DNA from 4 places in the Brevibacillus sp. HB1.2 genome. Region 2 is predicted to be linked to each of the others. Evidence: riboswitches for the same ligand, from Rfam matches in the RefSeq annotation. Region 2 holds a riboswitch; each other region holds the start of a gene.

Region 1 (7,983 bases), on a different contig from region 2:
ATTTGAAGGCTTCAAGCAAAAGTTGATTGACGACAACGAGGCCCAGTACGGAGAAGAAATTCGCTCAAAATATGGAAGTGACCAGGTTGACAAATCCAATCTGAAAATCAAAGGAATGACCGAGCAGGAGTACGCTGCACTTGAAAAGTTGAATGAAGAACTGCATGAGACGTTGGTACAGGCTTTTGCGACAGGTGATCCTGCTCATGAATTGGCGCAAAAAGCAGCGGATCTTCACCGTCAATGGCTGAGCTTTTATTGGGACAGCTACAGCAAAGATGCGCACGCAGGTGTTGCCCAGATGTACGTCGAAGACCCGCGCTTCACGGCCTATTACGACAAGGAACAGCCTGGTGTTGCCGAGTTTCTCAAAGATGCAGTGGTCATTTATACGAGTAAGTAAAGAGATTTAAAAAAAGAAGCTGCGAGAGGGCAGCTTCTTTTCGTTTTCCTTTTAGTTATCCCCACCTACTGCGGGAAAAAGCTTTTGCCCCAATGGGGTTGGCAATCCATCCATGCTTACTACGTTGTTTTCCTTTTGATAATCAAGCAGTTCTTGCTCGTCTTTCGCCAAGGTCCATTTCTGAAGGGTGTCGCGTTCTTTTGAATAGGAATAGAAAGGGATAGCCCAGCCGCAAGAGGTCTTTACTTCCTGTATGTTGACGGTAATGATTTGACGAGCGCCGGGCAGAAGCGGAAAGTCTTTTACGAGCTCATTCCACCGAGGCGTATCTGGGAGAATAACCGTTCCTTTGCCGAATAGGCGCATGATGAGAGGGGGGCCTTCAAACGCACAGAACATGAGAGTAATCCTGCCATTTTCCTGCAGATGAGCGCTGGTTTCGTTTCCACTTCCAGTCAGGTCTAAATAGGCGACCTCGGTAGGCGATACTATGCGAAAAGAATCGTACCCTTTCGGTGAAAGATTCACGTGACCATTTGTGTCCATTGGAGCAGAGGCAACAAAGAACATCCGTTGCTTCTTGATAAATTTCTCATGCTCAGGTCGTAATTCAGAAAAAAGTTGACCCATTTTTGCACCCCTCCAGATAATGGAATCGATTTTGCTGCCCTCATATTATCATGAAAATATGAAGAATTTGTGTGATTCATCCCCAATCCCTACAAAATAGATGGTAAAGTGTAAATATTCCAACACAATGGCAACGCGAGACTTTTGACAAGGAGGAGTATTTACATGCAAGCAACAGAGCCAATTTACTTAGGGGAACGCATCCATTTAATAGACGGTTTCGATATGGGCTGGGCGGAACGCACGGGGACGTATGTGATCGCGGAAGAGGAGCTCACATTGGTAGAAACAGGACCAAGCCCCTCCGTCCCATACATCAAGGCCGGTCTCGCCAAGCTCGGTTATAAGCCGGAACAAGTCAAATACATCATCGTGACGCACATTCACTTGGATCATGCAGGAGGAGTAGGACTGTTTCTGAAGGATTGTCCGAACGCAAAGGTCGTTGTCCACCCGAAAGGTGCACGTCATCTCATAGATCCGAGCCGACTGATCGCAGGCGCGAGAGCGGTGTATCATGATGATTTTGATCGATTGTTTGATCCGATTGAGGCTGTTCTCGAGGAACGGATTTTGATTCGTGGGGATGGAGATACACTAAAGATCGGAGAGAATTGCGTATTGGAGTTTCTGGATTCGCCAGGGCATGCCAATCATCACTTCAGCATCTACGATCCAGTAAGCCGCGGCATGTTCACAGGTGATACGGCAGGTGTACTCTATCCACAGCTTAAAAAGGATGGCATACACCTCGTGCTGCCATCTACTTCGCCGAATCAGTTTGACCCGGATGCCATGTTAGCGTCTCTAAGCCGTTTTGAAGCGCACAAGCTGAGTCGCATTTACTTTGGTCATTTTGGGATGTCAGAGCAGGTAGATGACGTGTACCGCCAAATACGCGAGTGGCTCCCCGTGTTTGTGGCGGAAGGAAAGACAGCGCTTGTTGCTGGACAATCATACGATGAGCTGTCTCTTACGTTATTTGAACGAGTTTCGGATCATCTACAGTCACAAGGAATCAGCAGTGACCACGAAGTATTCGAAGTACTCAAGCTCGATTTACAAGTATGCTCCATGGGCATTCTCGATTATTTGGACAAACGAGGGAAATAGCCTGCCAAAAGCTTTACATTTGCCTGAACCTTTTGTTCAGGCGTTTTTCATTTTTAGCAGGCAAGAAAGTATTGGCTTATGTGTTTGTCATTCTTTTTTCATCCAAGGAATGCTATGATGTAGGATGAGTCATGGACTGTGACAATTTCAAACGTAACAGCAAATAGGTGCCTCGTCTTTTTAACGAAAAGATCGGGTGAAAAGGGAAGTCGGTGAAAATCCGACGCGGTCCCGCCACTGTAAATCGGCTCGTTCCTCAGCCGTAAGCCAGGAGACCTGCCTGTTTGTTTTAGTGCCTGTTGCCTTCGCGGAAAGGATCGGCCTATTTCAGGAAGCAGACCATCCTGTCTGTTTGCCCTGAGGTGCCGACCCTTTGATTTCCGAATGGAAGCAAGGGTCGATTTTTTTATTGGAAGGAACAGTCAATCAGACATGCAGAAAGGAAGTTCTACATATGAAACGTTCATTGCGATTCATGATCCCACTACTAGTTGCGGCTAGCCTCGCAGGTTGTGCGGGTAACGATAACAGCCAGCCAGCACCAGGGGGACAAACAAGCGCACCGCAGACAGCACCGCAAGAGAATACGGCCGAGCAACCTGCAAAACAAACAACGTATCCATTGACCGTCAAGGATGCAACAGGAAAAGAAGTAACCTTTGCAAAAGCTCCTGAGCGAATCGTCTCTACATCACCTGCCGAGACAGAGATTTTGTTCGCATTAGGCTTGGAAGATCGGATCGTAGCTGTCTCAGACTATGATGATTATCCAGATGCGGCGAAGGCAAAACCGAAAATTGGCGGAGTTGTCAAACCAAATGAAGAAGCCATTCTCGCTCAAACGCCGGATATGGTCGTCGGTGGGATTTCGATGGAAAAGCCAGTGGCTGACAAGCTCAAATCTCTCGGAATGCCAGTCTATATTACCCATCCGACAAAGATGGATGACATCCTAAACAATGTTTTGGCGATGGGAGTTATCACGAACACACAGGAACAAGCCGAAAAAGTCGTCGCGCAAATGAAGAAAGACATCGCGTACGTTCAAGAAGCAGTGAAAAATGTAAAACCGGAAGAGAAGAAAAAGGTATATCTGGAATTTTCCCCAGGCTGGACAGTCGGAAAAGGCGAATTCATGGATGAACTCATCACGCTGGCTGGAGCAACAAACATTGCTTCCGACACCGAAGGGTGGAATCCGATCAGTGAAGAAAAGATTTTGCAAAACGATCCAGACGTCATTTTGTATGCGAGCGGAATTACCGATGAAAAGACGGGCATCAAGCTAGAGGATATGATCGCGAGTCGCAATGGCTGGGATAAAATGAAGGCGATCCGTGAAAAACAAATCTTTGGCATGGACCAAAATATTTTGTCTCGCCCTGGTCCGCGTATTACACAAGGCTTAATCGAAGTAGCCAAGGCGATTTACCCTGACTTGGTGAAATAAAATGAAGAAACGATTGTTCATATGGGGAGGAGTTAGTTGTCTCGTCCTTCTGGCATCAATAGTTATCAGCATCTCGATGGGGGCGGCACAACTCCCCATTTCGCAAGTATGGCTCATCCTGCTCCATCAAATCCCTGGCTTGTCTGAGTGGATCACCGTAACGTGGCCGGAGTCATCTGAGCAAATTGTCATGAAGGTTCGTTTTCCACGCGTTGTATTGGCTGTCTTGATTGGCGCCTGCTTGTCACTTGCGGGAGCGGGCTTTCAGGGCGTTTTGCGCAATCCGCTTGCAGATCCGTTTACGATGGGCGTGGCATCGGGTTCTGCTGTCGGAGCAGCCTTCTTGATCCTTTTTGGCTTGCAAATCACCTTTTTGGGTGCATGGAGCACGCCTGTCGTCGCTTTTCTTACAGGATTGCTCAGTTTATGGATCGTACTCGGACTCGCGAATACGCAAGGAAAGCTGCAAACGGAGACCCTGATTTTGTCTGGTGTCGTGGTGCAGGCTTTTCTCGGCTCGCTCGTTTCGTTTATGGTGTCGCTATCCGACCAGACGGTAAATGAGATCGTGTTCTGGCTTATGGGCAGCCTGTCATTTCGAGGGTGGGCCTTTACGTACGTCTTGATTCCGTACTTGGTCATAGGTGGAATGGTGCTTGTGAGCTATGCGCGTTCCTTAAACCTATTTGCGTTGGGGGAGCGGCAGGCTGCGCATCTCGGCGTCCATGTGGATCGAACGAAGTTAGTGGTTCTGGTCGTTTCGACCCTCCTGACTGCAGCGGCGGTTTCTATCGCGGGAATTATTGGGTTCGTTGGCCTGGTGGTACCGCATCTCGTTCGATTGCTGGTTGGTCCTGACCATCGTATTTTACTGCCGATGTCTGCGATCTGCGGTGGTATTTACGTGCTGTGGGCCGACACTCTTGCCAGAATGTTGCTGAGTCCAACAGAAATCCCGCTCGGTGTCGTGACAGCATTTCTGGGAGCACCGTTTTTCGCCTATTTATTGAAGCAAAATAAACGCTTTAGGAAGAGGTAACGTTTGCAATGATCAATGTGCGCAACTTGCAAAAATCGTATCAGGATACGCCTGTTTTGCACGGCATCGATTTTTGCGTGGACAAGGGAGAATTTTTTGGCATCATCGGACCAAATGGAAGCGGAAAATCTACCTTGCTGAAAATGATTTCAGGTGTCATTAAGGCAGATGCAGGAGACATTTTGCTTCAAGAGAAAAAGCTTCATTCCTATCCACGCAAAGAGCTTGCCAAAATACTGGCTGTTCTGGAGCAAGAGGGTCTGCCGCCAGTCGGCTTTCGTGTCCGAGAGGTGTTGGAAATGGGGCGCTTTCCTTACCAAAATTGGCTAGGGGAAGAGAAGCAGGATGTCGCATCGCTCATTGATGAAATCGTACAGATGCTCGGTCTTGAACATTTGGAAGAGCGCACACTGGATCAGTTGAGTGGTGGGGAAAAGCAGCGGGTAGCTTTGGGGAAGGCATTGATCCAAAGACCTCAGGTGCTGTTGCTCGATGAACCCACGACCTACCTTGATATCGGGTACCAGATTCAACTCATGGACATCGTGCGAAAATGGCAAAAGACGACGCAGGTGACGGTCATCGCTGTGCTGCACGATCTGAATCTAGCCTCCCTATACTGCGATCGTATTTTGATGCTGCACAGAGGAAAGCAGATAAGCGTTGGCGCACCAAAAGACATCTTGCAAAGTGACAGAATAGAGGCTGTATACGGAACCAGACCGATTGTCATGGAGCATCCTGTTCATCATTTGCCGCAAATTATTTTGCAATCGCAAGTATAAGAGGTTGTTTAAGGAGAAAGAAGCATGATCGTACTGATTACAGGCGGAGCACGCAGCGGAAAAAGCACGTTTGCCGAAAAATACGCGGCTCATTTGGGCTCCTCGGGTGTTTACATTGCGACCGCACAAATCACGGATGAGGAAATGGAAGAGCGGATCTTGCACCATCGAGACCGCCGCTTGCAGTCTGGCTTCCCTTGGCAAACGATCGAGGAGCCGAAAGCATTGACAGAGTGGCTCGCGAAGCTCGGGGCACAAAAAAACATACAAGAACAGCAGACAGTGATTTTGGTTGATTGCTTGATCCTTTGGCTGTCCAATTGGCTGTTGCATGATGGAGTGGAGCAGACGTTTGAGCAAGTGCTCCAGCAGGTGGATAGGCTGGTCAAAAAGCTAAAAGACTACCCAGGGACAGTTTTACTGGTGACAAACGAAGTAGGCGATGGACTCGTCCCGCAAAACCCGTTGGGCCGTAAGTTCCGTGACTTGGCGGGCTTGATGAATCAACGTGTCGCAGCCGTTGCCAATCAAGTTTTTCTTGTCACAGCAGGGATTCCAGTTGAGCTAAAAGGACAAGCTTTCCGATTTTAACTCGGTGAAAAGACGGTTTCGAATCGTCTTTTCACCTTTTTTGTGATATAATACAAGAAAAGCCATGGAAGGGATCAGGATACCATGCGTCCCCATAGGACGATCTGGAAACGTTTTGACCTCTCCTACATCTAGCTTCGTAGTAGTCGATCGTCACTGAAGGCGACTAACCTACTACGAAAGCGAGGCCCTTTGTATGAGTAGCGACTTATACTTTCGATGTTCCTCGGTAGTCGGTTGGTCGTCTGTGCCTAAACCGACAAAAATGCGAGGAAACCGTGATGAGGAGAGCGCTGCAGTTATCTAAGCGTTACAGTATGATTTTGTTTGGAGCTTGTTTACTTGCTTTTGCGTATTATCACATTAACTTTCAGAACCATTTGTCTGAAGGTGGGTTTGTTGGCTTGGGGTTATTGGCGAAATACGCCTTTGACTTGTCGCCAGCGATGGTGATGCTTTTGTTGGATATCCCACTGTTTTTGGTTGCCTGGTTAGTAAGAGGCCGCCAGTTCATTTGGGACACGATTTTTGCATCACTTGCTTTTACCGTATTTTACGATTTGTTTGAACGATTTTCACCGATTGTCATGGATATGAGCAGAATGATGCCGCTGGCGTCTGTCTTGGCCGGTGTACTGACCGGACTGGGTACCGGATTGGTTCTGCGCTATGGAGCTGCGACAGGTGGAGACGATATTTTCTCCCTGTTGATCAGTAAGTACACGGGATTGTCCATTGGTACGGTCTTTCTTTTACTGGACGTCATTGTGCTTTGCATGTCGTTCTGGTTCGTACCAATGAAAGAGATGATGTATACCATTTTGGCCGTTGTCATTTCCAGCCAAGTCATCACCTGGACCGTCAATCATGGTGCAGGAATGGAGGTCATGGAAGAGGAGCACGGGCATGGAAGTGTCTCGATGACCCACCGGTAATGAGTAGATATTCAGTTGAAAAACATGCCTATACAAAAGCAAGCAAAAGGCCAAGTCGGTTTTCATGTCGACTTGGCCTTTTGAACGTTTATGACCGTTTTTGTACATAATATCCTGCTTTCCTAGTGGATACTAACCAACACAGATACTATCGATGGAAAGGACCTGCCATGAGCGATCCGTTTTTTAGCAACTACAAAGCATTCGTTGTCATACCAGCGGATGAGAAGCAGATGGGACCGGAGCCTTTTGACCCGAAGGATTACGCCAGCCATTTCATCCTGACGTTTTCGTTGTACGATGCGGTTATTTCCTCCTGGAGGGAAGCGACAAAGTATAAAGTGCAGGCAAAAAAGGGCCTGTCAAATGTGATCGATGGTTTCAACGCCAAACGCCGTGGTACAGCCCGTCTGCATTTGTTGGAAATGGAAGAAGACCAGGCGTATTTCGTCCTGGCCTTGTCGTTGAAAATCCAAAAAGACAATGAGAAAGCGGTCATGGAGATGATCACCAATCTGCTGGAGAAAGATTTCGCAACCGACCTTTTGATCGGAGAGACCTGGTATCAGATCATTGGTGCCAAAGGAAAATTCGAGCGGAGGCTGTTCTTCTACAGTGTCCAGCCGTACGATTATCGACCGAAGTAATCAGCTAGTGCTTCCGTAATCGCCTGCGCAGCTTTGTCCTGATAGGACGATGTACGAACAATGCCTTCATCCTTTGGATTCGATAGGAAGCCAAGCTCAATTAAGACGGATGGATCACTATTTTCGCGCAGGACGTGATAATTGCCGAATGAAATGCCGTTGCTTCTTAAGCCGATGCCACCACCCAAGCGAGTCTCAATCGCTCGAGCTAACGGCTCATCTTTGTCTTGCGAATAATAAAACGTAAGTGTCCCGCTATTTGGCTTCGGAGAAGAATTGTAATGGATGCTGATGAAGGCATCTGCCGCCTTGGATTCGCTAAAAGCGACACGCTGCGATAGCGAAGGCTTTTCTGTGTCACTGGTCCTCGTCATGAAGACTTGCGCACCG
Region 2 (7,983 bases):
TCCGGTTCGTCCATATGCCCCCTGTAAAGCTTGCGGGCACTCGTTTTAAATCAGTCGGAACATCAAAGCCTTGCGACACATCTCCACTGCCTGCGACTAAGATCACGCGGGTGTCTTTTGCTTCCATTCTTGCCATGAAACGATTCGGCCAACCCCAGAGCCAAGGGGCGATCTGATCAGGAATATGTAGTTGAGTCTGTGAACAGGCATCGGGCACATAGCCGGACCACCCTACTGCCATGTATGGAATGAGGCAGCTTTTTAGTGATGCTTTGGACATGACACGCAGCTCTGGCATTTGTTGTTTCAGTATCTCGATTGGCTTGTCACCGCCATAAACAGAAAGCTGTGCCAATCGTTCAGCGGGCAATGCTGCCAAAACATCCGCCAACGCTTTCCCCTCAAGTGGGTCATTGCTTTTGATATGAATAAGCAGGGAGCGATCAGGGAAAGTTTGTAGCACATCATCGAGAGAGGGCATCATACCAATCCCTTTTCCACGGAAGGGAAAGGTTTTCCCTTCATCCGCTGTGTAATTGTAGCCAATGTCGAACTGTTGTAATTCGGTCAAGGTATAATCTCTCGTCACACCGGTTCCATTTGTCCGACAGTCGAGCGTCCAGTCATGAAACACGGCGAATCGATTGTCTTTGGTCCATTGCACGTCGAGCTCGACGATGTCCGCGCCTGCATCAAAAGCGGCTTTCATGGAAGGAATCGTATTTTCCAGGTACGGGTGTTCCGGTGGATAAATCCGTTCTGCCGTACAAGTTTCATTGGTGATGTTCTCCATATGAAAGGTTTGTGCCATCCCGCGGTGAGCAAGTAAAAAAGGCTCCCCTTCTGGCTCTTTTGCAAGATAAGAGCTGTTACCCAGAAACAGGAATGCGATGATAAGCAGGGGAATCCAGATGCGTTTTCGCTGGAACCATCTCTTTTGTAGTTGATCTCGTTGTTTTGACATGATGGGATACTGCCCCTTCCTTGTAATACTGTGTTCATTGTAGCAAAACGTAAGGGAGGAAGGTACAACCTTTGGGAGTAGTGCTAGGGGCTTGGCATCATTCGAAAAGACTGGCACAATAGACGGAAGATAAGATGTATCCATGCGAAAGCAAGGGGAGGTTCCATGAAAATCGCATTACACCAAATCGCTTATCAGATCGGCATGCACCCAACCGAGATGGCGAAGCTTGTCTACGAGGGTGAAATAACAGGAGACGTACCTGACCGCAATCCGCAAGCGAAGGATGCTTGGGTGGATTTGCACTCTCTGCGTAACTTCATTCAATGGCGATATGATCAAGGGCAGATGGACCAGATGTTCTATGATAAAGCTATGCGTCACCTGAACAAAGCAATGCCAAAAAAATAATCAAATTTGGAGGAGAAACATGCAAAACTCTATCATTTACTGCATGGTACCAAAAGCATATTGGGAAAAGTGGATGGACAAGGATCACTACTTACCGCGCGATTACGAGCAGGAAGGCTTTATTCACGCGACAAAAGGGGACGAGCTGCTTGAAAAGGTAGCAAACCGCGTCTACGCACAGTTTGACGAGGAGTTGTATGTACTCGTTGTCGATGAAACCAAAACGACTTCGGAAGTCAAATACGAGGCAGCGAAGGATGGATTGCTGTATCCGCACATCTATGGACCGCTGAATCAAGATGCAATTGTGGATATGAAGCAATTGAATCGGATAGACGGCCAGTGGCGTCTGGGAACGTCCATCCGCTAATCTCTACCAGTTAAACCATTTGAGTAGCGCAAGCACTTCTTGGCGCTTGGTCTCAGGTAGCTTGTCGAGTCTGCGCAAGAGTAGATCGATTCGCATGCGCTGTTCCACTTCGGATATAGGTACCTTTTGCCCCTTCACCCATTGTCGTTTCAGGCGGACGGGATCTGTATCAGAGATGATCCGAAGCAGCTTTCTTTCCAGCAAATCTAAGGAAGCCATAGGGGAAACCCTCTTTTTCGTTTAATCCGTTTCTTCTATTATATCACGGGTACATAAAGAAACCATGATTGGCGCACAATGGTAAAGGTGTTGCATATAACCCTTTGTAGGAGGCGTATCGATCATGGCGAAGCCGGATGACCGTTCTGACAACGCAGAAAAGCTGCAAAACATGATTTCTAATACGGAAGAGAACATTCGTGAGTCCGAAGCTTACCTAGCGGCTAATGCTGGCGAGATTTCCGAGGAGGAAAGAACAAACCTCGAAGCGAAAAATCAGCGTCGTGAAGAAAGCATCGAGGGATATCGCGCGGAAATCAAGGATGAATCTTCGCAGGCTTAACCTTACTACCAAACGTCTGGCGCCAACTATGCGTCAGGCGTTTTTTCATTCTATTGGGCAAAAGTGTAACAAAACATGATTTGTTTTGCGAAACATGGTAATCTGTAATGGTACAAATTGAATAAGAGGAGAAAGACTTATGAAGCGACCAGAAGATACACGCGTCGTTGTCGGCATGTCCGGCGGAGTCGACTCCTCCGTGACGGCTTACCTGCTTAAGCAACAGGGATATGACGTCATCGGCATCTTCATGAAAAACTGGGATGATACCGATGAATTCGGCCACTGCACGGCGGAAGAAGACTTCCAGGATGTCCGGCGCGTCTGTGAACAGATCGGCATTCCATATTACACGGTAAACTTTGAAAAAGAATACATGGATAAGGTATTCCAGTATTTTTTGGATGAATATAAACGAGGCCGTACACCGAATCCGGATGTCATGTGCAACCGTGAAATCAAGTTCGGCGAGCTTCTTGCCAAGGTCATGGATCTTGGGGCGGATTATATTGCCACCGGCCATTACGCGCAGGTCAAGCACATTGATGGCGAATACAAACTCATTCGTGGCGCTGACAACAACAAGGATCAGACTTACTTCTTGAATGTATTGGGCCAAGAACAGCTTTCCAAAACGATGTTCCCGATTGGTCATCTCCCGAAACCTCAAGTAAGGGAGATCGCAGAGAAAGCAGGACTCTATACTGCGAAAAAGAAGGATAGTACAGGGATCTGCTTTATTGGAGAGCGCAACTTCCGTGAGTTCCTGCAAAACTATTTGCCTGCCAAACCAGGAAATATCGAGACCGTAGAAGGAGCAATCATCGGCACGCACGACGGACTGATGTACTATACATTGGGTCAACGACAAGGCTTAGGAATAGGTGGAGGTCATGGCACGAGCGGACAGCCTTGGTTTGTTGTAGACAAAGATCTGGAGCGCAATGTCCTGATCGTAGGTGAAGGCTCTGATCATATTCGTCTGTACTCGAAGAGCCTCTTGGCAACCAACGTTAGCTGGACGAGTGATAAAAAGCCTTCCGAAACATTTACTTGTACAGCGAAATTCCGTTATCGCCAGCCAGATCAGGGAGTAACTATTCACCTGCTAGAGGACGGAAACGTGGAGGTCATTTTTGACCAGCCGCAAAAAGCAGTAACACCTGGTCAGGCTGTCGTCTTCTACGATGGGGAAGTGTGCTTGGGTGGCGGTACGATTGACAAGGTACGCTTAGTTGATAAAGAGAACTAAGATAGACGGGGGAAGCACTCGGTGGATGCTACGAAAAAATCAAAAGTGATTATCGTTTCGTTTTTGGCGGGAGCGGTTCTCTTGGCGATCATCTCTTATTTTGGGATGGCCTCCATGGGTAAAGAGCATATGGCGACGATCCAAAACGTCATCAAGGAGAACGGCGGGGCTGTAGTTGCGGGTGGAGTGACAGCGGTTCCGAAGGAGGAAAGTCCTTTTACCAATAGCGGAAAAGGCAATACCATCTACCGAATCTACTATACGAAAGATGGACAAACGTTGACGGCTTGGTATCGTGCTGATAACGAATCCTCTATCAAGAAAGAGCCGGAAGCTTGGATTCTGCCGTGAAAACAAGGATAAACCTGACTGGGAGAGTGAAGGCAACACATGACCCAATATGCTGGACTGCGTGAACTAGCTGAACTGATTCAAAGACTCGAGCCAGAGTTAGCGGGTGCACAATTAAGTATTCTTGCTCATGAAAATAAAGAGGAAATCGCAACGCAGTTAGTGGAAGGACTAGGGACGAAGGTTCCTGTCCAACATAGCTCCGGTGAATATGCGAATCATTTGGCGGTGTTGCGGGTAGGAGCGAACAAGTACACCTTGGCGCAAGATTGGAGAGAAGTGTACATCAGTGAAATCAATTACTGTGCGTGTCGCATACCTCCAGGTGCCCATGGATTGTTGGTTCGCCATATCGATTATCCAGGCGTGATTTATGATGTCTCACGAAAACTGGCCGAACATCAAATCAATGTTTCCAAGTTGAATGTATCACGTGAGCAAAAAGGGAAGAATGCCCTGCTTATCTCTGTGACCGATGAAGAGATTACACCGACGATTGTATCTGCCATCGAAGAGCTGCCCCAAATCACCAAAGTGTTATCTCTACAGTAAGCGAGTCATGATAAACAAAAACTGCCCATTTTTAGCGGGCAGTTTTTTTCGTAGCGAATTTGAGTCCTTGGCTAATTAAGACTGGCAAGACGGACGAATGATTTTCGTCAGCAAATTCTTTAAAGGAAGCCTTGATTTGACCTTTGCCCATGGACGACAATCGTTCGATCATCGCCAGAGATTTTTCTTTGACTAAGAATCGCCCATCGTTTTCCAACTCCCCGATGGTGAGGAGTGCATGGACGTCGAGGTCATCTGTCAGCAGGCTCGGTAATTGACTCTCCTTCGCAAGCAGTACGCTCTCATTCCAATGGATCGAAGGACTGCCAGCTATATAACGCTGAAAAGCGTGTGGTCTCGACAAAAGTACATGCAAGACAAACAAGCCACCTAACGAATGTCCAAAAATCGCTTGTTGCGTCCGATCGATGGGGAAGTCGTTTTCGATACTCGGCTTGAGCTCCTCCTCTAAAAAGGTGAGGAACTGCTCTGCTCCCCCCATCTGAGGCCAGTCGGCTCCTTGTGGGTTGCCAGGAAGCTCTGTGACGGGAACTTCATACGTGTAATCAAAGAAACGGGCAGGATGGTACGGACCGTCCGTTGGATACCCAATCCCGACGACGATAGCAGGATACACGCCAGTTCGTTCAGGGCCACGTGATTGTATTCGTATCGCTTCGGTCATGGTTGCAAAAACAGAGTTGCCATCTAGCAAATATATGACGGGAAAGCCTGATTCCGGAGGGGGATCGGCAGGTATACTTACAAAAATGTGATAGTCACGCTCTTGATAAGTCATGATTTTACTGTAAGAACGAGGAATGACGACAGGTTGATAGTCGGTGCTTTTCATGAGGGCTACTCTCCAATCTTTCCAACGCTAACCAACGCACACAAAATCTATTATATGAACGAGAACCAGAGATTGGCAATAGCCGAAAAAGGAGAATAGTTAGTTTTCGAAAAGAGCGCACACTGAGCTTGACTCCTACGATATATTGAGGTAAAGTAAGTTTTACCAACTACATATTGATGCGGTGAGGTGTTTACCAGCCAGATTTGGTAGACTTAATAGGGAAGTCGGTGAGAATCCGACGCGGTCCCGCCACTGTAATGAGAGAGTTCCATTTGCGAAAGAATGCCACTGATCTTGAGGGATTGGGAAGGTGAAAATGGAGCGATGATCCTAAAGCCAGGAGACCTGCCTAACCGCTTGCACTGTTTAACCTACGGGAGATAGGGAAGTGTTCGAGCGCGCAATTCGTATTGGCGAATTGCTAGATGGAAGTCATCACGCGCATTCGGCATGTAAACGTCGGATGCGCTTTTACTTTGGCTAAATAACATACATACAGAGTAAAAATAGCAGGGGATAGGATGAGGGACATGCTAATCGCTTATGATTCAAAAACAGGAAACGTCCGAAGATTCGTCAACAAAATTAATTTGCCACATGTGGAAATTGATCAAGATATGGTGCTAGACGAGCCATTCATTTTGATAACATACACGACGGGATTCGGACAAGTGCCGGAGAAGGTGGCGACGTTCCTGAAGCGAAATCATGTCCATCTGCGGGGAGTATCCGCCAGCGGTAACCGCAACTGGGGAACCAGCTTTGCCAAAAGCGCGGATACGATCGCGAGCCAATATGGCGTTCCGGTGATTTCTAAATTTGAACTGTCCGGTACCGGCCGTGACGTGGAACAATTTACGAGTGGGGTGGCAGCAATTGCGGCATATTGAATTGAACAACGAACTGATGCAGCGTGGCAATGACGGATTTTATCAACTGGAAAAGGATCGGGAAGCGGTTGCGGTCTTCATGGAAGAAGTGCAGTCCAATACGATGACTTTTGGCAGTGTCAAAGAGCGCATGGACTATTTGATCGAGAATGACTTCTATGAAAACGTCTATGAAACATACACTGTTGAGCAGGTCGATGAAGTTTACCGTTTGGCCTATGACGCTGATTTTCAATTTGCTTCGTACATGGCTATCTCCAAATTTTATAAAGATTACGCGTTGAAAACGAACGATAAATCGATGTACTTAGAGCAGTATCCAGACCGGGTGGCCGTTGTGGCACTGTCCCTTGGACAAGGTGACTTTGAGCTCGCTAAGCGTTTGACAGTATCCATGATGGATCAACGCTTGCAACCAGCGACACCAACCTTCCTGAATGCAGGCAAAAGCCGCCGTGGAGAAATGGTCTCCTGCTTCTTGCTCGAAATGGATGATTCACTGAACTCCATCAACTTTATTTTGGGAACTTGTATGCAGCTATCCAAAATTGGCGGCGGTGTGGCCGTGAACTTGTCCAAGCTCCGCGGACGAGGAGAGCCGATCAAAGGCGTCGAGGGCGCAGCAAAAGGTGTTATGCCCGTTCTCAAGCTGTTGGAAGATGCGTTTTCCTACGCAGATCAAATGGGGCAACGCAAAGGCTCGGGTGCAGCGTACTACAACATCTTCGGTTGGGATATCAACGAGTTTCTCGATTGCAAAAAGATCAATGCGGATGAAAAAGCACGCATCAAAACGTTGTCCATCGGCCTGATCGTACCAAACGTGTTCTACAAGCTGGCTGAAGAAAATAAGCCATTGACTGTGTTTGCTCCGTACTCCGTGTACAAAGAATACGGTGTTCATCTGGATGATATGGACCTCGATGACATGTACGAGGAGCTCTTGGCAAACGATCGCATCAAGAAAAAGACCGTGATGAGCGCACGCGAGATGTTGACCAAAATCGCGATGATTCAAATGGAATCGGGCTATCCGTACATCATGAACAAAACGAATGCGAACAACAACCATGCACTGAAAGATCTCGGTTCGGTGAAAATGTCCAACCTGTGCACGGAAATCTTCCAGTTGCAGGAGACTTCGACGATCACCAATTACGGCGAGATGGATATCATCCGTCGCGATATTAGCTGCAATTTGGCATCGCTCAATATCGTCAACGTGATGGAACGCAAAATGATCCGTGAATCCGTCCACGAAGGAATCGAAGCCATTACAGCCGTGAGTGACATGACGCGTGTAGAAAACGCTCCAGGCGTTCAAAAGGCAAACAGTGAGCTGCACTCAGTAGGTCTCGGTGCGATGAACCTGAACGGTTATCTGGCAAAGAACAGAATCGCCTACGAGAGTGAAGAAGCGAAGGACTTCGCTCGTACGTTTTTCATGATGATGAACTTCTACTCTTTGGAAAAAAGCATGGAAATTGCCAAGGAAACAGGCAAGACCTTCTTGGGCTTTGAACAATCGGAATATGCAAAAGGCACTTATTTTAACAAGTATTTGACGAACGATTACAGCCCGCGGACGGAAAAAGCAAAGCATCTCTTTGAAGGAATGCACATTCCGACGTCAGAGGATTGGGCGGAACTACAGCAAAAGGTGCAAAAGCATGGCGTTTACCATGCGTACCGTTTGGCGATTGCACCGACACAGAGTATTTCCTACATTCAGAATGCGACTTCTAGTGTGATGCCAATCGTTGAGCATATCGAAA
Region 3 (7,983 bases), on a different contig from region 2:
TGACTTCTCCATGCTCATCCTTGATGTAAATGGAGCTCGATTTGATCTGTTTGCCTTTGATGGTGTCGTTGCGGTAGTTGAGGTCAAAAGCTTCTTCACTGACCTTCGCCGTACGTAAAGCTTGCAGTGCCAAATTCGTTACCGGCGAACCGATTTGCCTGCCACTGACATGGCCGTTGAAAATGGCAATGATCGATGAGGAAATATCGCCTGTCAGATCATGTAACACCACTTCACAATGCTCGCCAAATGTCCGTGCCAGTCCCTCTACTACCGGAATGTAGCTTGCTAATATCGGATGTACGTTTTTCATATTACCCCTCGTTCACTTCCACAATCATCTCAATTTCGATCGGATTGTTAAACGGAAGAACAGATGTCCCAGCTGCCGCTCTCGCATGCTTACCCGCTTCACCAAAAATTTCGATGAGGAAATCAGAAGCTCCATTAACCACCCGCGGCTGCTCGTAGAAATCAGGGGCGCTGCTGACGAGTGCGAACAGCTTGACAATCCGTGTGATTCGATCCAAATCACCAATCTCGCTTTTCAAAATGGCTAGCAGATTCAGAACCGTGACCTTTGCAGCCTCGTAGCCCTGCTCGATCGTCACATCCGATCCGAGCCTGCCTAGATATATCGGGTTTCCATTTACATAGCACCCAGCACCGGATGTATAAATGACATTGCCAGTCTGTACACATGACACATAGTTCGCCATGGTTGGAGGAACTGGCGGCAACTCATACCCTAACTCTTTTAAACGCTGCTCTACTTTGGACATAAGACCATCACCTCGTCATCAATTTCATCCCTTTCTTTAACCATACTATTCTGTAAATTCTTCTTCAACAATTTTTTATATGATAAAAAATTTATTTGAAATCCATATACTGTAGCCTTAACAAAAAAGGACGCCGACTAGGCATCCCCTTATGAAAATCACAGAAAACTCAACTCCGCCCCTATCCGTTGGCTCCACTCATTACCTTCTGGATAGATGGTTTCACACGGATCGCTTCCGAGTAGAAATACACATGTCTTTTGCCTGTAATGGGATGGGTCGTCACTTCTGTCTCTACGCCGAAAACATTCCGAATCAGCTGGGGTGTCAAGACTTCCTCCGGCGTCCCTGAGGTAACGATTTCCCCCTCACAGATCACGTACAGACGATCACAGTACATCGCTGCGATATTGAGATCATGCAACGAAGACAAGACCGTAATTCCCAGCGTTTTGACCAGATCCATGACCTGCAATTGGTATCGAACATCCAAATGATTCGTCGGTTCATCAAGGACAAGAAACTCAGCTTGCTGCACCAACGCTCTGGCAATCAGCACCCGCTGCTTCTCCCCACCCGATAAACTGAAAAAGCTGCGATCGGCATATGTATGCATCCCTACCCGCTGTAGCGCATCTTCACAAATTCGAGCGTCTTCTGCGTTATCGGACTGAAACAGCCGTTTATGCGGAGCACGTCCCATATTCACGATTTCGGTTACCGAAAAATCGAATTCAACAGAGGACTCCTGCCGTACTGCCGCCATTCGCTGAGCGTTTTGACGTGAGGTTAACTTATACACGTCGTCTCCATCAAGCGAGATCCATCCCGAACGCGGCTTCAATACGCGATAAATGCTTTTTAGCAATGTGGACTTCCCACTGCCATTCGGCCCGATCAGCCCCACAAACTCTCCAGAGCGCACCTCCAGACTGACGTTGCGAAGGATTTCCTTTTTCTCCAGTTCGACCGATATATTCTCCACCAACAAATTCATCGTCCGCTACCTCCAAAGGAATAAGAACTCCGCAACATCAACCAGATAAAGAATGGACCTCCACACAGCGCTGTCAAAATACCAATTGGCAGCTCTTCCGGTGCAAATGCGAGCCTGGCGACTACATCTACCCAGATTAGAAATATCGCGCCAAATAAAGCGCTGACAGGAAGAACACGTCTGTGATCTGATCCGACCATCACACGGACGATGTGGGGCATCATTAATCCGACAAAACCGATTGATCCCGCGATGGACACGATTACCCCCGTGAGAAGTGCCGTGATCACCAGGAGAAGCTTGCGGAATTGTACCGTATTAACCCCCAATGTCCCCGCTGACTCCTCTCCCATCAGCATCGCATTCAACGAGCGGTATTGGGCCATTAAGACGATGAGACAGATGACGACAATCAATGTAGGAATAGTCAGGTACTCCCATTTCCCGCCAGCCAGACTTCCACTTAACCAAAACAGGACCGTCCCAATTCCATGCTCATTCGGCGCTGAAAAGACAAGGAGACTGGTAATGGCAGACAAGATCGCAGATATCGCAATTCCAGCCATGAGCAGACGTACCGTCGAGTTTTGTCCTCCGATACGGGATAGCGTAAAAATGAGAATGATTGACACAAGGGAGCCTGTAAAAGCGCCAAAGGATAGCGCATACTGCCCGTACATGCTGAATGCTCCGAATATAATGACCGAGGTAGCTCCAACGGAAGCACCTGAAGATACACCTAACACATACGGGTCAGCCAGGGAGTTGCGAACTAACGACTGGATCGCTACTCCCACGACAGACAGACCTGCGCCGACGATCGCCCCCAAGAGTACACGCGGAAAGCGAATATCCCAAATAATCGTTTGCTCCCCTTTGGACCAATCCACCTGAATCCATTGGGTCAACATCGGAATTTTTGATAAGGCGATTTTCCATACCGTTGTCGGCTTAATTTCCACTGAACCCAAGGTAACTGCGAACGTAATCGAGAGGAAGAGTCCGACCAGTAGAGTAATGATGATATAAGGTAACTTGAACTGTTGCAGTGCTATTCCCTCCCTTAAAAGGGGTGTACTCTATTTGAATTTATCCGGGTAGAGTCCTTCCGCCAAAATTTTTAGCGCAATCGGTGCTCGAACGCCTTCAGAAGCCGCGGACAATGGCAATACCATTAGTCGTTGATTTTTAATCGCCGGGATATCCGCCAGTTCTTTTTTGGTCAAAAGGAAATTGCGTTTTTGCTCAACGGTTCTATCACCGTAGTCTACGATAATAATCACGTCAGGATTGCGACTCACTACTTGTTCCCAACTGACCTCTGCCCAACCCTTTTGAATGTCATCAAAAATGTTCTTACCACCAGCAGTCTTGATTAAGGACGTCATGTAGTTGTTGGCTGCTGTGAATGGTTTATCTTCTCCGTTGTCGTACACGAATACTTTAAGCGGCTCGTCCACTTTGCCAATTTTACTAATCGTTTGATCCAATTCACTCTTCATTTTATTAATCAAATCATTGGCTTTGTCTTCCACACGAAAAATGCGTCCAATATTCGTAATGTCTGCAAACACATCGTCGATTGTCGGGCCAGGCATGCTAGAAGACGCTTGCAGATACGATTTGATGCCGACCTTTTCCAAATCCTGCATCGATCCTACACCCTTTTCGCCGAAGCCGCTTTTCCATCCGGCGTACACGAAGTCTGGGTTCGCTGCCAGCAGCACTTCTTTCGTAGGATACTTGTCAGACAGTACCGGAATCTTGTCGTAATCTGCTTTTAACTCTGGAAGGATTTTATCGTCTAGGTATGCAGTTCCGACCATTTTATCAGCCAGGCCCAATGCCAGCATGATTTCGGTAACGTGTTGGTTCAAAGTCACTGCACGCTCAGGTGCTGTTGGATAGATCATTTCGATGCCATTATTGGTTAGTGTTACAGGCTTGCTCTCTGCTGCTGGTGCAGCCGTTTGTTCGGTTTTGGCTGGAGCCTGTGTTGTCGTAGTGGAGCCGCATGCCGAAACCAAAAGCATAGCAGCTGTCATGATACCGAAAGCTAGTCCTTTCATTACTGCATGTGGTTTGTTTGTCTTCAACATCTGTAATCCCCTTCTCTGTATGTATATGATGAGTTGAACGAAATCCTCCACAAAAAAAGCACCCCCCATTTCAATCGGGAGGTGCATGACAAACGTAGATATAGCTATAAGCAGGCACAAAGGCGCCGTTTCATAGGCTGTTTCCACATCTGCCCCATCCTCGTGGGTCGATTGTATATGATCGCATGGCAGGTCTCCTGGCTTACGAATCAACACACCCAGCTACCTTCCCATTTTTTGTCTCGCAAAAAACAGTGGCTATTCGCTAGTTGCTCCTCGTTACAGTGGCGGGACCGCGCCGGTTTCTCACCGGACTTCCCTTTTAAGCTGACGGCATATGCCATCTAGCACCATTCGATACGTATTCAATTTTACGATTTATTCATTCATTGATAGTAGTCAGTTTTTTCGGGAACTGCGTGAGAATTTCAACGCCCGTTTCCGTAACCAATACATCGTCTTCAATCCGCACTCCGCCTACACCTGGCAGATAGATGCCTGGCTCGATCGTAAAGACCATCCCTGGACGAAGCACTTCTTGGTTCTGGCTGTGAACAGATGGATATTCATGTACATCCATCCCAAGTCCATGCCCAAGACGGTGCATGAAGTATTCTCCGTAGCCTTTTGCGGTGATGACATCGCGAGCGGTTTTATCCAAATGCGAAAAAGTCACACCCGGACGAATCTCAGCAATGGCCGCTTCGTTGGCAGCCAATACTGTCTCGTAAATTTCTTGAAGCTGAGCACTGATCTCGCCTACAGCAAAGGTACGGGTAATATCGGATACATATCCGTTGGCTGCTACCCCGATATCAAACAAAAGCAAGTCGCCTTCTTGCACCTGGCGCGTTCCTGGTTTCCCGTGTGGCAGTGCCGACTTCTCCCCTGCTAATACCATGGACGTAAAGGACGGACCTTCGGCACCCAAGCGCTTCATCTGGAATTCCAGCTCAGCTACGATTTCTGTCTCGGTCATGCCTGTCTTGACTTTTTTCAGGGTCTCCCGCAAGGACTCCTCGACCAACTGAACAGCGTGCTTCAAACGCTCCACTTCATCCGCCGATTTGATCAAACGCATTTCACGCAGTGGCTCTTCCACATCTACATAGCTCGACGCCAGAACAACTTGTCCAAGTGCTTCATAGCGCTCGACAGTCATATGACTTTTTTCAATACCGAGCTTCGTCAAGTTCGCTGGCAACACTTGCTTGAGGATTTCATAGGGGTTTTGGATATCCGTATGTGTATGGATATCTTGAACGAACGAAGCCTCTGCGGCTGCCTCACGATCAAGAGCAGGTACAATCAAAGAAGGTTTTCCCTCAGCAGGAATAACGAGACCCATAAAACGTTCATGCGGGTCTGTAAAAAATCCGGTCAAATAGTAAACGTGCTTAGGAGAGGTAATCAACACCGCGTTCAGCTCTTGCTCTGTCAAAAACGTGTGGAGCTTCGAAATGCGCTCTTGAAACAACTTCTTCACCCTGCTTTCACCAATTATTCTATTGCGAGAATACCACTTCCCCATCAAAAAAAGAAGAGTTCAAATGAAAAATCTACTTCATATCGGACAACCTAAGGGTGGGGTGAAAATGAAAATGGAACAAATACTCGTCCATCAGGATGGCAAGCAGTTTGCTTTTCACATATCGGGAAAAGGCCAGCCGTTATTGTGTATCCATGCGCCATGCATCGGCTCTATCAATTTTGTTTATCAGCAAACACTCGCAGATACATATCAGATCATTGTCCCTGATTTGCCCGGACATGGCGACAGTTCACCGATGGAGAAGCCCTTTTCCATTGGGGAGCTGGCAGAACAGCTCCATAAGCTTGTCCGGTCACTCGGCATTGAACGTCCCTTTATTTTGGGGTACTCCCAAGGTGTTTCCATCGCCCTTGAATATTGTCTTCGCTATTCGGATGCTGTAAAAGGCGCCATACTCGTGAGCGGCTTTTCCGAAGTGAATGACCTGTATTTACATGGACGATTTTGGATGGCACAGGCAATGTCGATGCTTCACGGAGTCCCTCTTCTTGCCCGTTCGATTGCTTCCTCACATGTCGCTGACCCAGAAATGCGTGAAAAATGGACGGTACAGGCCTCCAAAACAGATCCCACTAGCCTGAAATACCTTTACGCTGCCGGACATCGTTATCATTGTACGGAGCGTCTGGGCAACATTCAGCTTCCGATTTTACTTGCTTATGGCAAACAAGATCAACGGATGCACCATTATGCACAGATGCTTACTATGAAATTGCCAAAAGCAAAACTCGAGATGATCCCTAACGTGAAGCATCAAGTCATCACGAAAGCTGCTCCTGCTTTCAATCAGTTGTGCCGCACCTTCATGGAAGAAACATAAAAAAAGAAAAGACAGAAGGACGGGTACCTCCAGCCCTTCTGTCTTTTTGCGTTTTGACTAGCTCTTCATACGCGGGTCGAGTGCATCGCGCAAGCCGTCCCCGATTAAGTTAAAGCCGAGAACTGTCAGCATGATAGAGAGCCCCGGAAAAATAACAGTCCATGGTGCTTTCTGAATGTACTGACGTGAATCAGCAAGCATTTTTCCCCATTCTGGTTCTGGCGCTTGTGCTCCCAGTCCGAGAAAGCCAAGTGCAGCTGCTTCGATAATCGCTGTTGCGATCCCCATCGTCCCGGTCACAATGATTGGTGCGAGGCTGTTCGGCAAAATATGCTGCATGATAATCCTGGAATTTTTCATCCCAATTGCCCGTGCGGCCATAACGAATTCTTCTTCCTTCAAGCTCAATACGCGGGCGCGTACTAACCGTCCAAATGTCGGAATGTTAATAATCGCAATCGCAATCAAGGCGTTTTGCAAGGAAGGACCCAAGATGGCAACAACAGCGATTGCCAACAGAATACTAGGAAAGGCAAGCATAATATCAAAGATACGCGAAATGATCGTATCGATCCATCTGCCATAGTATCCTGCCAAAAGACCGAGCAAGGTTCCCGCGAGAACGGAGCCAATGACAGAGAACGTCCCTACCCACAAGGAGATTTGTGCCCCATAAATAACGCGACTAAATACATCGCGACCATTGTAATCTGTTCCAAACCAGTGCTCTTCGGAAGGTGGCTTGTTTTTCATCACGAGCTTGCCTTCGTCGTACGGATACGGAGCAATCCATGGAGCTAAAACCGCCACAACAATGAAAAACAAAATAATCCCGAAGCCCACCAACGCCAGCTTGTTTTTTCGTAGCGTTCTCCATGCATCCTTCCAAGGAGAGACGACTTCTTCTTGCTTCACTTTTAAAGGTACTACTTGTGCTTGTGGTTGTAATTGTGGTTGTGCCATGTCTCTTCGTCCCTCCTTAGCGATATTTGATGCGTGGATCGATATAGGCGTACAGAAGGTCGACCAAGAGGTTGATCAGGACGAAAATGGTCGCGATCACAAGGATACCGGATTGGATAACCGGATAGTCACGGTTTCCAATGGCGGTCACAATATAACGACCGACACCTGGCCATCCGAAGATCGTTTCTGTCAAAACAGCTCCACCCAACAGCAACCCTGTTTGTAAACCAATTACCGTCAAGACAGGGATCATCGCATTCTTCAGTGCATGCTTGTACACCACCCAAAACTGTGCTAGCCCTTTTGCACGAGCGGTTCTGACATAGTCGGCACGCATGACTTCCAACATGCTCGATCGAGTAATACGCGCAATGATCGCCATCGGGATCGTACCTAACGCGATTCCTGGCAGGATCAAATGCTTGATGACTTCCCACAGCTGATCCCAACTACCAGCGATCATCGTATCCAGTATATAAAAGTGCGTAATGGCCTCTACGGGATTACGCGAATCGTCGCGACCAACTGATGGCAGCCATTTCAGTTCTTGGGCAAACACCCACTGCTCCATCAAACCTAGCCAAAAAATTGGCATGGATACACCAACCAAGGCGATCAACATCGCACAGTAGTCAAACCAGGAGTTTTGCTTCCACGCAGAAAGAATTCCTGCATTTACACCGATAAACACCGCAATCAGCATACTCACAATCGTAAGCTCAGTCGTCGCCGCCAAATAAGGCAAGATTTCATCTGAAATCGGCGCA
Region 4 (7,983 bases), on a different contig from region 2:
CCGCTTCCATATCCCCAGCCACGAGATGACGAGCAATCTCCATCCCGGCATCAGCCAAGCCTTTTGTTGCAATCGTCGTGGATATCAACCAGGCACCCAAGATCCAGGCAAGCACCGGATGGATGAACGTGACTCCCCACAAAAGCAGCCAAACAACAGCGTAGCTGCCGCCTACGATCACGAGCGGGAACAGGACTCCTGCCAGCTTCAAATGCGACTCCTCTTTGACGAGAGAACGAATAACCCGCTCCAATCGTGTAATCCACCAGCCCATGATGATCACTGGATGTGGCAGGCTCCGGGGGTCTCCTACAACTCGATCAATCAAATAGGCCGCGCATAAAATCCATACTTCTGTCATGTTGTCCCTCTCTTACTCTTCAGGGGTTGTCGCATCCAGCTCTGTCCTTCCGCATCCAAGCATTCCGCTACTAGAGCCTCCCCATGCTTAATGCCATCGACCTGCCAATATCGGTCAGGATTGTTTTCGAGCCACGCGGCCTGAAACCAGCGGATCACGCCGCCATGTGTGACGATGACGACTGTATCGGATGCCTCCTCCTTGCCCACTCTCTCCAACAAGGACCGTAGCCAACCATCCACGCGCATCCCCAGCTCTTCCAGACTCTCCCCTTGTGGAGGTCGATTTCGAAAAGGATCGTCGTACCACCTCGTGGCTCGCACAGGGTCCGACTGCATCAGCTCATCGTAGGTCATCAGCTCCCACTCACCAAAAGACAGCTCTCGCAGTGCTGGTTCCGGAATAACTGATAATCCCCAAGCAGCTGCGAGCGGTTCGGCAGTCTGGATGCATCTGAGCAGATCACTGGAATAGATCACAGCAGGTTGCCCGATGAGCACAGGTAATTCCTTTGCCAACTCACTCGCGTGCAGATACCCGCGTTCATTCAAAGGAACGTCACTATGCCCCAAATATCGATGCTCACGATTGCTGTCTGTCTCCCCGTGACGTATCCAAACTAGCTTCATAACCACCAGCTCCCGACTAACACCAAGAGAACGACTGCTTCACTGCTTTCGATAACAGCCCCGTAGCAGTCTCCATTTAGTCCACCCAATTTTTTTGAAACCGAGCGTGAAAACAATAGAGCGAACAACAGTGACAGGAAAATGGCTGTGATGACCTGCAAGCCCCCAAGATACCAACCTGCGGCAAACACGATGATGTAGCTCACGATGATAGAGGAAACGGAAAGCCCAGCACTGATGCCTTTTCCGATCCCTTTATCTGCCGAAAGATACGGCCAGAGCTTAATCGACAAAAGCACATGTGTCCGCGCTGCTACTGGTGCTACGATCAAAAAGCTGCCCCATCCCGGATGTGCGAGCTCTGCGACTGCACCCGCCTTGATCAGCAACAGCATAATCGCAGCAAGAACGCCCATCGCTCCTACGCGGCTGTCCTTCATAATCGAAAGGATTTGCTCTCTCGGTCTGCTGCTGCCAAGACCGTCCGCGAGATCCATCCACCCATCCATATGAAGACCACCGGTCACGTAGACCCATGCGACCAGCGTCAAAATAGCGGCGATCCATGGACTAAACAGCACCAGTCCTGCCTGATATACACCCCATAGCAATAAACCGATGACCAAACCAACTGCGGGATACCAGTTGACGCTTTTTCTCCACGCCTCCTCTGAAGGACGAAGCCACGGAACCGGTATACGCGTAAAAAACGAGATCGCGTGTAAAAATGCATTCATCCTTTGATCCTCCACGGTATCCCCGACAAAACCGCGTAGACGGCGTCCGCTTGTCGCGCACTTCTCTGATTGACATCGCCCAGCACATCCGCGAACCATCTGCCCAAACGACTCAAGGCTACACCGCCCAATCCGACCTCGCTTGTGACGGCAATGACTTTTTGCGGGGAATTGTGAACGAGGGACAGCCATGCCTCTGCCTCCTGCAGCAGGGATTGCGTGTGTGAAGGACTTCTCCATTCAGACTCGTCCATACTCATCAATCGATTACTCACCCAGGTGGACAGACAATCGATTAAAACCACATCATACTGCTCACTGAATGCGTGGTAATCGGTTAATCGCTCTCCTACCTCCACACAGCCCCATTCCAGCGGACGACGTGCCTGATGCAGCTCGATTCTCTGCTTCATTTCATCATCCCAGGCCTTGCCTGTCGCCACGTACAGGACTCGACTGCCCAACTTCATCGCAAGCTCTTCCGCGTAGCGGCTTTTTCCTGAACGGACACCGCCTGTTACCAGCACCAAGCTCATCGCTGTTCACTTCCTTCCGCATGGACCTCGCGGAGCGCTGCCAGAAGTCTTTCATTTTCCTCTCGTCCACGCACTGCGATTCTCACATCATGTGCCGTCAGACCGGGATACATCGCACAGTTGCGGATCAGAACGCCTTTTTTGCCGAGCCGTGCCTGCAATTGTTCCGCTGGCAATCCTTCTGGTGAGCGCAGCAGCAAAAAGTTTGCCTCCCCCGGCCATACCTGCCAGCCCAACTCACCGCTGATGCAATCGATCAAATACGCACGTTCTGCTTTTATGAGCCTTCGCGTCTGTTCCTCATATGCCTGCTCCTGCAAGCACAGTTCTCCAGCTAAAAGGGCCAGTGCATTCACGCTCCAGCTCACTTGCTTCTGGCGCATCCTCGCAATGACATCCGGATGCGCAATCGCATAACCCAGGCGCAATCCCGGGATCGCGTACATTTTCGTCATCGAGCGCATCAAGATCACACGGGGAAAGCGCTCGAGCTGCGTCGCCAATGTATATTGCCGATCTTCCTCCACAAAATCGAGGAAAGCCTCATCCACGATGAGCCACGTGTTGGTCTTACTCGTCCATTCCGCCATTTGGCGAAGCTCATCCGGTTGATACAGGATTCCCGTCGGATTGTTTGGCGACCCGACAAATACGAGATCAGACTGCGTAAAAAGAGTGTGCAGCTCTATAGGATCGGGCTTGTACCCGTTCGCTTCCTTCCCGTAGCAGCCAATGACACGGGCACCATACTGCTCGGAAAGTTGCGCGTATTCCGAAAAGCAAGGATATACCACACCAACCGTTTGCGGCGAAAGACCGAGAATGGCCAGTGCCATCGCCTCCGCTGCACCATTGGCAGGCAGCAACCATTCCTCCGGCACTTGCAGCCGCTTCGCCAGCGCACGCCGAAACACACGATGTCCAGGGTCTGGGTAATGCGCTACAGCAGCCAGCGAATCCAGCAGCATCTCACGAACGCTTGCTGGCATCCCCAGCGGATTAATATTGGCACTGTAATCCAGAAACTGCCCGGGCTCTCGACCAAAGCGCTGCGCTGCGGTCAGCAAGTCTCCGCCATGACCGTACTTCTCTATTACACCTGCGCTTGTCAAAACTCTACCCCCAGCACAGCTGGAATCCCTTCATCGTAGTAATGCTTGATTGGCTTCATCTCTGTCACCAAATCTGCGATGTCCAAAATCTCCTGCTTTGCGGCCCGTCCCGTAATCACGAGGTGAATATGACTTGGCCTATTTTGAATCGCTTCCAACACATCGGACAATGGCAACACATCATCAATCGGGAAGCGGTCAATCGCCAATGCATTATTTAGCTCATCCAAAATGACGACATCGTACGCTCCGGAAGAAAGCTTTTCGCTCGCAAACGCCCAAGCTTCTTTCAATGCCTGACGATGCTCCTCCGGTGTTTTCGTCCATGTGAAGCCGACGCCCATTTGCACAATTTCAATGCCCAATTTATCGAAAATAATCTTTTCTCCGTATGTACGCTCTGGCGACTTGATGAATTGAACCATCAGCACCTTTTTCCCGCGCCCTGTCGCCCGCACAGCCAACCCGACTGCCGCTGTCGTTTTTCCTTTGCCGTCTCCTGTGTAAACGAGGGTCAATCCTCGCTTCTTATCGTTTTTCTCCATCGTGACCACCTCAAAAAGTGACGTATTTTACTCCGCTGTTTCCTCCAAATACTTTCCGAAGCATAAAAAAAGCGCTCTGTTTCCCCCAGTACCTAAGGAAAAACAAAGCGCGGATAGCCGAAAAGCAACAATCCTCACCTCTTCCTTTGACCCGAAGGAAATCAGTGTAATCATAAAACAGGCAGGTCTCCTGGCTCGAGGATCATCGCTCTTCTTCTCCTTCCCGCTCCCGGATGGGCAGTGGATGGCATGATGCCTTGAAGAACAGCTACTCTCTTACAGTGGCGGGACCGCGTTGGCTTTTCACCAAACTTCCCTTTTAACCTTGCTCCTGCGAATCGGTTTCGCAAAAACAAGGACCTGTTTCTCTTCCATATGTAAATGTCGTTCGTTCCGTTGACAAGCACTTGCTTTAATAATAGCAAAAGCTACCGAGGATTCAAGCAAAAGCTGCTGATTCGTCGCTGGTGACTATTAGCAGAAAATTTAAGATAATGACCGTTTACATGCCTGATGTTTTTCGTTACCCTATTGGCAAAACAATCGAAAGTGGTGTGCAGTCATGCTATTTCCTCCGATTCCAAAAATACCAGACATGGTCCTGCCCAGCCCACTGCCGATCAAGGAATGCGGCGAACCGATGATTCCCCTCTCTTCCCTTTCAGCTCAAATCACAGTCTATCCAGCCTACTACCACAAGGGCTATGCCGGAACACAGCCAGAAGCCTTTTTGCGAGAAGGGGCAGCACACAAGCTCGCCACGGCAGCCGCGCAACTGCCTGTTGGCTACAAGCTCGTCGTGTTGGACGGCTGGCGCTCATTTGAGGTACAGGCATCCTTGTATGATCGTTTCCGTGAAGCCTTGCTATTACAAGGCTGGCAGGAAGGACCCGCCCTCACGGAAGAATTGAGCAAATTCGTCGCTTATCCAACAACAGACCTCTCCAAACCGTCCCCTCACCTATCCGGCGGTGCAGTGGATCTAACTATCGCAGGGCCTGATGGCTGGCTGGAGATGGGGACCGTCTTCGATGATTTCAGTGAACTGGCTTCCACTCGCTATTATGAAGAGCTGGCACAGTCTAAGCAAAAAGACATCGAAATTCGAGACAATCGCCGACTGCTTTATCATTTGATGACGGCTGCCGGATTCGTCAACTATCCGAAAGAATGGTGGCATTTCGAATACGGAACGCGCACTTGGGGACAAAAAACGCAGAAAGAGCCGATTTATGGCGGGGTTTTGTCGATGTAACCACAAATAATCGAGCAAGGCATGAGCCCGGTCGATACCGTACTCATGCCCAGATGGCCGCCCACTCTTCAAACTCAACAAATTCCTGTACCTCTTAGGTCACTGGTATTTCAGAAGATGCTGCTGAAACCAAAAGGCTTTTGTTGTATTCAGGTGACAATACAATATTTGTATAAGTTCCGTGCCCTGACACATAGTGATAGGAATGCTCGACGCCTGCTGGGATAAAAATAGCTGCTGGACTCTCAACAGTCTTCTCTTCTTCACCAAGTTGAACATGACACACCAGACCAGTGCCATCAGGTGCATCTCCCCAAAAGAGGAAGGCACTGTCACAATGATGCGCATGTCTGTCTACATGTTTTTCAGGAATACCGGACAAATCGCATAATCCAAATATCCTTTGGATCACATAAAATGAGGCTCGCTCATCAACACGCGAATCCATCATAACCCAGCGTATCCCTGGACCGTCACGATGATACTGTAGCTCTGAAGCACCTTTTGGAAACGGCTTTCCTACCTGTAAGGAAACAGGCAGCTTTGGGCTTCCTAGTGGAGGACGCTTTTCTTCGAGAAGCCGTGTTCTTCCAATTGTTTCGGGAGGAAATGGCTCATACGCTTTGGAATTCCTCTTTACGGCTTGGACATGGTAAGCCGATGTATGCGTAAAAGCATTTTGCCCAGCGATAGGGCGCAGTTCGTCCGGTCTATACCCTGTCGTCATACGGATCGCTTGTACAAGCTCGGGAATTCTATCCAAAGAATAACGATGATCATTTCGAAGCTTTTGCAACGCAACAGTAAGCTGGATCAAGTCAGTAATACCAGCTCTTTCGCCGATTCCTAAAATTGTCGCATCAATGACAGAAGCGCCTGCATCAATAGCCGCCAGCGCATTCGCTTGAGCAAGACCAAGATCATTATGCAGATGAACTTCAATTTCGCATCCAAATTCCTCAATGGCACGAGTTACAATTCTTTTGCATGTATCAGGCTCCCATATCCCGACAGTATCTGCCAAACTAATGCGATCTGCGCCTGCCTGCAAAGCAACATGACCTAAGCTGGATATCTTTTCCCACTCTGTCCGTGAAGCGTCTTCAATCGTGAATCTAACCTGTAAGCCAAGCTTTTTTGCTTCGATAACAGCTTGTTGGACTTTCTCTTGTATATAGCTTTCCTGGTGATGACTGAATTTGGTTTGGATAGACACATCATTAATGGAAGCCCAAATCCCCACCCAGTCTGCTTTGGCGCGCTTTACTGCATGTACTTCTTCAACAGTAGCTCTCGCATGCATTAATATTTGCGCTCGTCTTGCCGATTGAGCCACTTTTCGGCAGATTTCTTCATCCACGGCAGAAATTCCAGGATGGCCCACTTCTATGAGGTCTATCTGATAGCTTTCCAAGAGATGCAGGATGCGAATCTTGTCTTCGCATGTGAAGCGCACGCCAGATTGCTGCTCTCCTTCTCGCAGTGTTGCATCCAAAATTTGAAACGGCTTCATTTCCAGCACATCCTTACGGGTTTACTTCCTTTTTCAGGAATTCGTCTGTTTCACGCAAGAGTTGATCACGATTTTTTTCATACAACACCCAATGTGTTGCATCTTTGATAACCACTTCTTGTTTTGCAGATGCATGGGTCAGCTTATGGAAGAGGGACTTATCGGCAAAAAAGTCCAGATCTCCTCGAATGATCAACACTGGCGTCGTAATTTTCGCTGCATCAAAAATGGGTTTGTCCGTCCAGATGTAATACAGATCTACCAAAGGTCCCATTGGACGGCGGATGGATTGTTCAGGTTGCTTGCTGCTGTTAGGATCAGAGTTTACGAAGACCTTGGATACAGCATTCATTGCCTCACCGGAAACCAGATCACGTTTATCTAGCATCATGTGCCAATGGTGCATGGCCTTGTCAAACTGGACAACCTGGTACGCTGGTAATTGAGGATTGATTTCACCTGGCTTCCCTTTTGCTTCAAATGGAGTTGCCATCAAAGGCAAAGAAAAACCATGCATAACACCATAAAGCACGAGTTTTTCAATATCATCGGAATGTTCAGTCGCGTACATCCCCGCAACAACTCCACCCCAAGACCATCCTACGATACTGATTTTATCTACTTGTCGCGTTTTCTTTATGTGCTGGACGACAGCCTCCAGATCTTTAACCGCCTCAGTGGCACGGACGACAGGAGCATTCTTTACAGGTGGTTGATCCATCTCAACTGGTCGGGTAGAATGCCCAAACCCTCGGAAGTCCATCGCCCATGTGTCGTAACCTTGCTTTGCGTATTCTTCCATCCAGGAGTATCCCGGAACATCAAATGCTTGGGCGGTAGGTACGCTAAACGGTTCAAGAAACAATACAACCTCATTATTGGTGAACTTTTCCTTGTTTTTGGCACTCAAATGCCTCACATATAAGGAGACGTCCTGATCGATGCTTGGCACTTTCAGCTCTTCCGTTACGATTTCACTGGTTGATTCCACTACAGATTGAGCTTGTGTTGTACTATTTTGATTGGGGGAATCAGGAGTTGAACACCCTTGAACAAGCAGCCCTAAAGATATGACTAGCATAAGAAAATGATTTTTCATTTGATGATTGAGATTCATAGTTTGGCACTTCTTTCAAAGTAGATTTAGAGGGTGCTAGAAATTGAAGATTCTTGACAGCAACGCAATGCATCCTGCTGCAATGATTAAGCCTGCAGGCAACCCATTTGTCAGTAGCACTGCCAAAAGTGTTCCAAGTGTTACGCCTATGAAAACAACCGGTTGATCTGGCAAAATA

The links. A riboswitch is a leader RNA that binds a small molecule or an ion and turns the genes downstream of it on or off. The one in region 2 is predicted to bind cobalamin.
Region 1: it holds a riboswitch for cobalamin, as region 2 does, so the genes downstream of both, HPY28_RS07250 (ABC transporter substrate-binding protein) here and nrdI (class Ib ribonucleoside-diphosphate reductase assembly flavoprotein NrdI) in region 2, are expected to answer to the same signal.
Region 3: it holds a riboswitch for cobalamin, as region 2 does, so the genes downstream of both, HPY28_RS11110 (ABC transporter substrate-binding protein) here and nrdI (class Ib ribonucleoside-diphosphate reductase assembly flavoprotein NrdI) in region 2, are expected to answer to the same signal.
Region 4: it holds a riboswitch for cobalamin, as region 2 does, so the genes downstream of both, cobO (cob(I)yrinic acid a,c-diamide adenosyltransferase) here and nrdI (class Ib ribonucleoside-diphosphate reductase assembly flavoprotein NrdI) in region 2, are expected to answer to the same signal.

Annotation. Positions count from the first base shown of each region.
Region 1 covers NZ_JABMIU010000002.1:475,456-483,438, reverse strand. The annotation lists gene HPY28_RS07265 (MerR family transcriptional regulator) at 1-403, shown strand, start outside; gene HPY28_RS07260 (pyridoxamine 5'-phosphate oxidase family protein) at 455-1,033, opposite strand; gene HPY28_RS07255 (MBL fold metallo-hydrolase) at 1,199-2,146, shown strand; cobalamin riboswitch at 2,295-2,444, shown strand; gene HPY28_RS07250 (ABC transporter substrate-binding protein) at 2,601-3,596, shown strand; gene HPY28_RS07245 (FecCD family ABC transporter permease) at 3,598-4,635, shown strand; gene HPY28_RS07240 (heme ABC transporter ATP-binding protein) at 4,644-5,420, shown strand; gene cobU (bifunctional adenosylcobinamide kinase/adenosylcobinamide-phosphate guanylyltransferase) at 5,445-6,011, shown strand; gene HPY28_RS07230 (YitT family protein) at 6,290-6,946, shown strand; gene HPY28_RS07225 (hypothetical protein) at 7,117-7,593, shown strand; gene HPY28_RS07220 (N-acetylmuramoyl-L-alanine amidase family protein) at 7,578-7,983, opposite strand, start outside.
Region 2 covers NZ_JABMIU010000007.1:8,059-16,041, reverse strand. The annotation lists gene HPY28_RS17250 (glycerophosphodiester phosphodiesterase family protein) at 1-964, opposite strand, end outside; gene HPY28_RS17245 (hypothetical protein) at 1,130-1,375, shown strand; gene HPY28_RS17240 (DUF952 domain-containing protein) at 1,395-1,745, shown strand; gene HPY28_RS17235 (hypothetical protein) at 1,749-1,964, opposite strand; gene tlp (small acid-soluble spore protein Tlp) at 2,089-2,307, shown strand; gene mnmA (tRNA 2-thiouridine(34) synthase MnmA) at 2,447-3,559, shown strand; gene HPY28_RS17220 (hypothetical protein) at 3,581-3,910, shown strand; gene HPY28_RS17215 (ACT domain-containing protein) at 3,950-4,462, shown strand; gene HPY28_RS17210 (alpha/beta hydrolase) at 4,494-5,315, opposite strand; cobalamin riboswitch at 5,486-5,685, shown strand; gene nrdI (class Ib ribonucleoside-diphosphate reductase assembly flavoprotein NrdI) at 5,849-6,208, shown strand; gene nrdE (class 1b ribonucleoside-diphosphate reductase subunit alpha) at 6,195-7,983, shown strand, end outside.
Region 3 covers NZ_JABMIU010000003.1:622,136-630,118, reverse strand. The annotation lists gene HPY28_RS11130 (helix-turn-helix transcriptional regulator) at 1-313, opposite strand, end outside; gene HPY28_RS11125 (RidA family protein) at 315-782, opposite strand; gene HPY28_RS11120 (heme ABC transporter ATP-binding protein) at 964-1,779, opposite strand; gene HPY28_RS11115 (FecCD family ABC transporter permease) at 1,776-2,834, opposite strand; gene HPY28_RS11110 (ABC transporter substrate-binding protein) at 2,859-3,878, opposite strand; cobalamin riboswitch at 4,049-4,248, opposite strand; gene HPY28_RS11105 (M24 family metallopeptidase) at 4,261-5,355, opposite strand; gene HPY28_RS11100 (alpha/beta fold hydrolase) at 5,474-6,250, shown strand; gene HPY28_RS11095 (ABC transporter permease) at 6,308-7,213, opposite strand; gene HPY28_RS11090 (ABC transporter permease) at 7,230-7,983, opposite strand, start outside.
Region 4 covers NZ_JABMIU010000010.1:32,554-40,536, forward strand. The annotation lists gene cbiB (adenosylcobinamide-phosphate synthase CbiB) at 1-361, opposite strand, end outside; gene HPY28_RS20625 (histidine phosphatase family protein) at 358-990, opposite strand; gene cobS (adenosylcobinamide-GDP ribazoletransferase) at 987-1,727, opposite strand; gene cobU (bifunctional adenosylcobinamide kinase/adenosylcobinamide-phosphate guanylyltransferase) at 1,724-2,263, opposite strand; gene cobD (threonine-phosphate decarboxylase CobD) at 2,260-3,375, opposite strand; gene cobO (cob(I)yrinic acid a,c-diamide adenosyltransferase) at 3,372-3,920, opposite strand; cobalamin riboswitch at 4,084-4,299, opposite strand; gene HPY28_RS20650 (M15 family metallopeptidase) at 4,483-5,175, shown strand; gene HPY28_RS20655 (LeuA family protein) at 5,270-6,688, opposite strand; gene HPY28_RS20660 (alpha/beta hydrolase) at 6,702-7,805, opposite strand; gene HPY28_RS20665 (DUF441 domain-containing protein) at 7,842-7,983, opposite strand, start outside.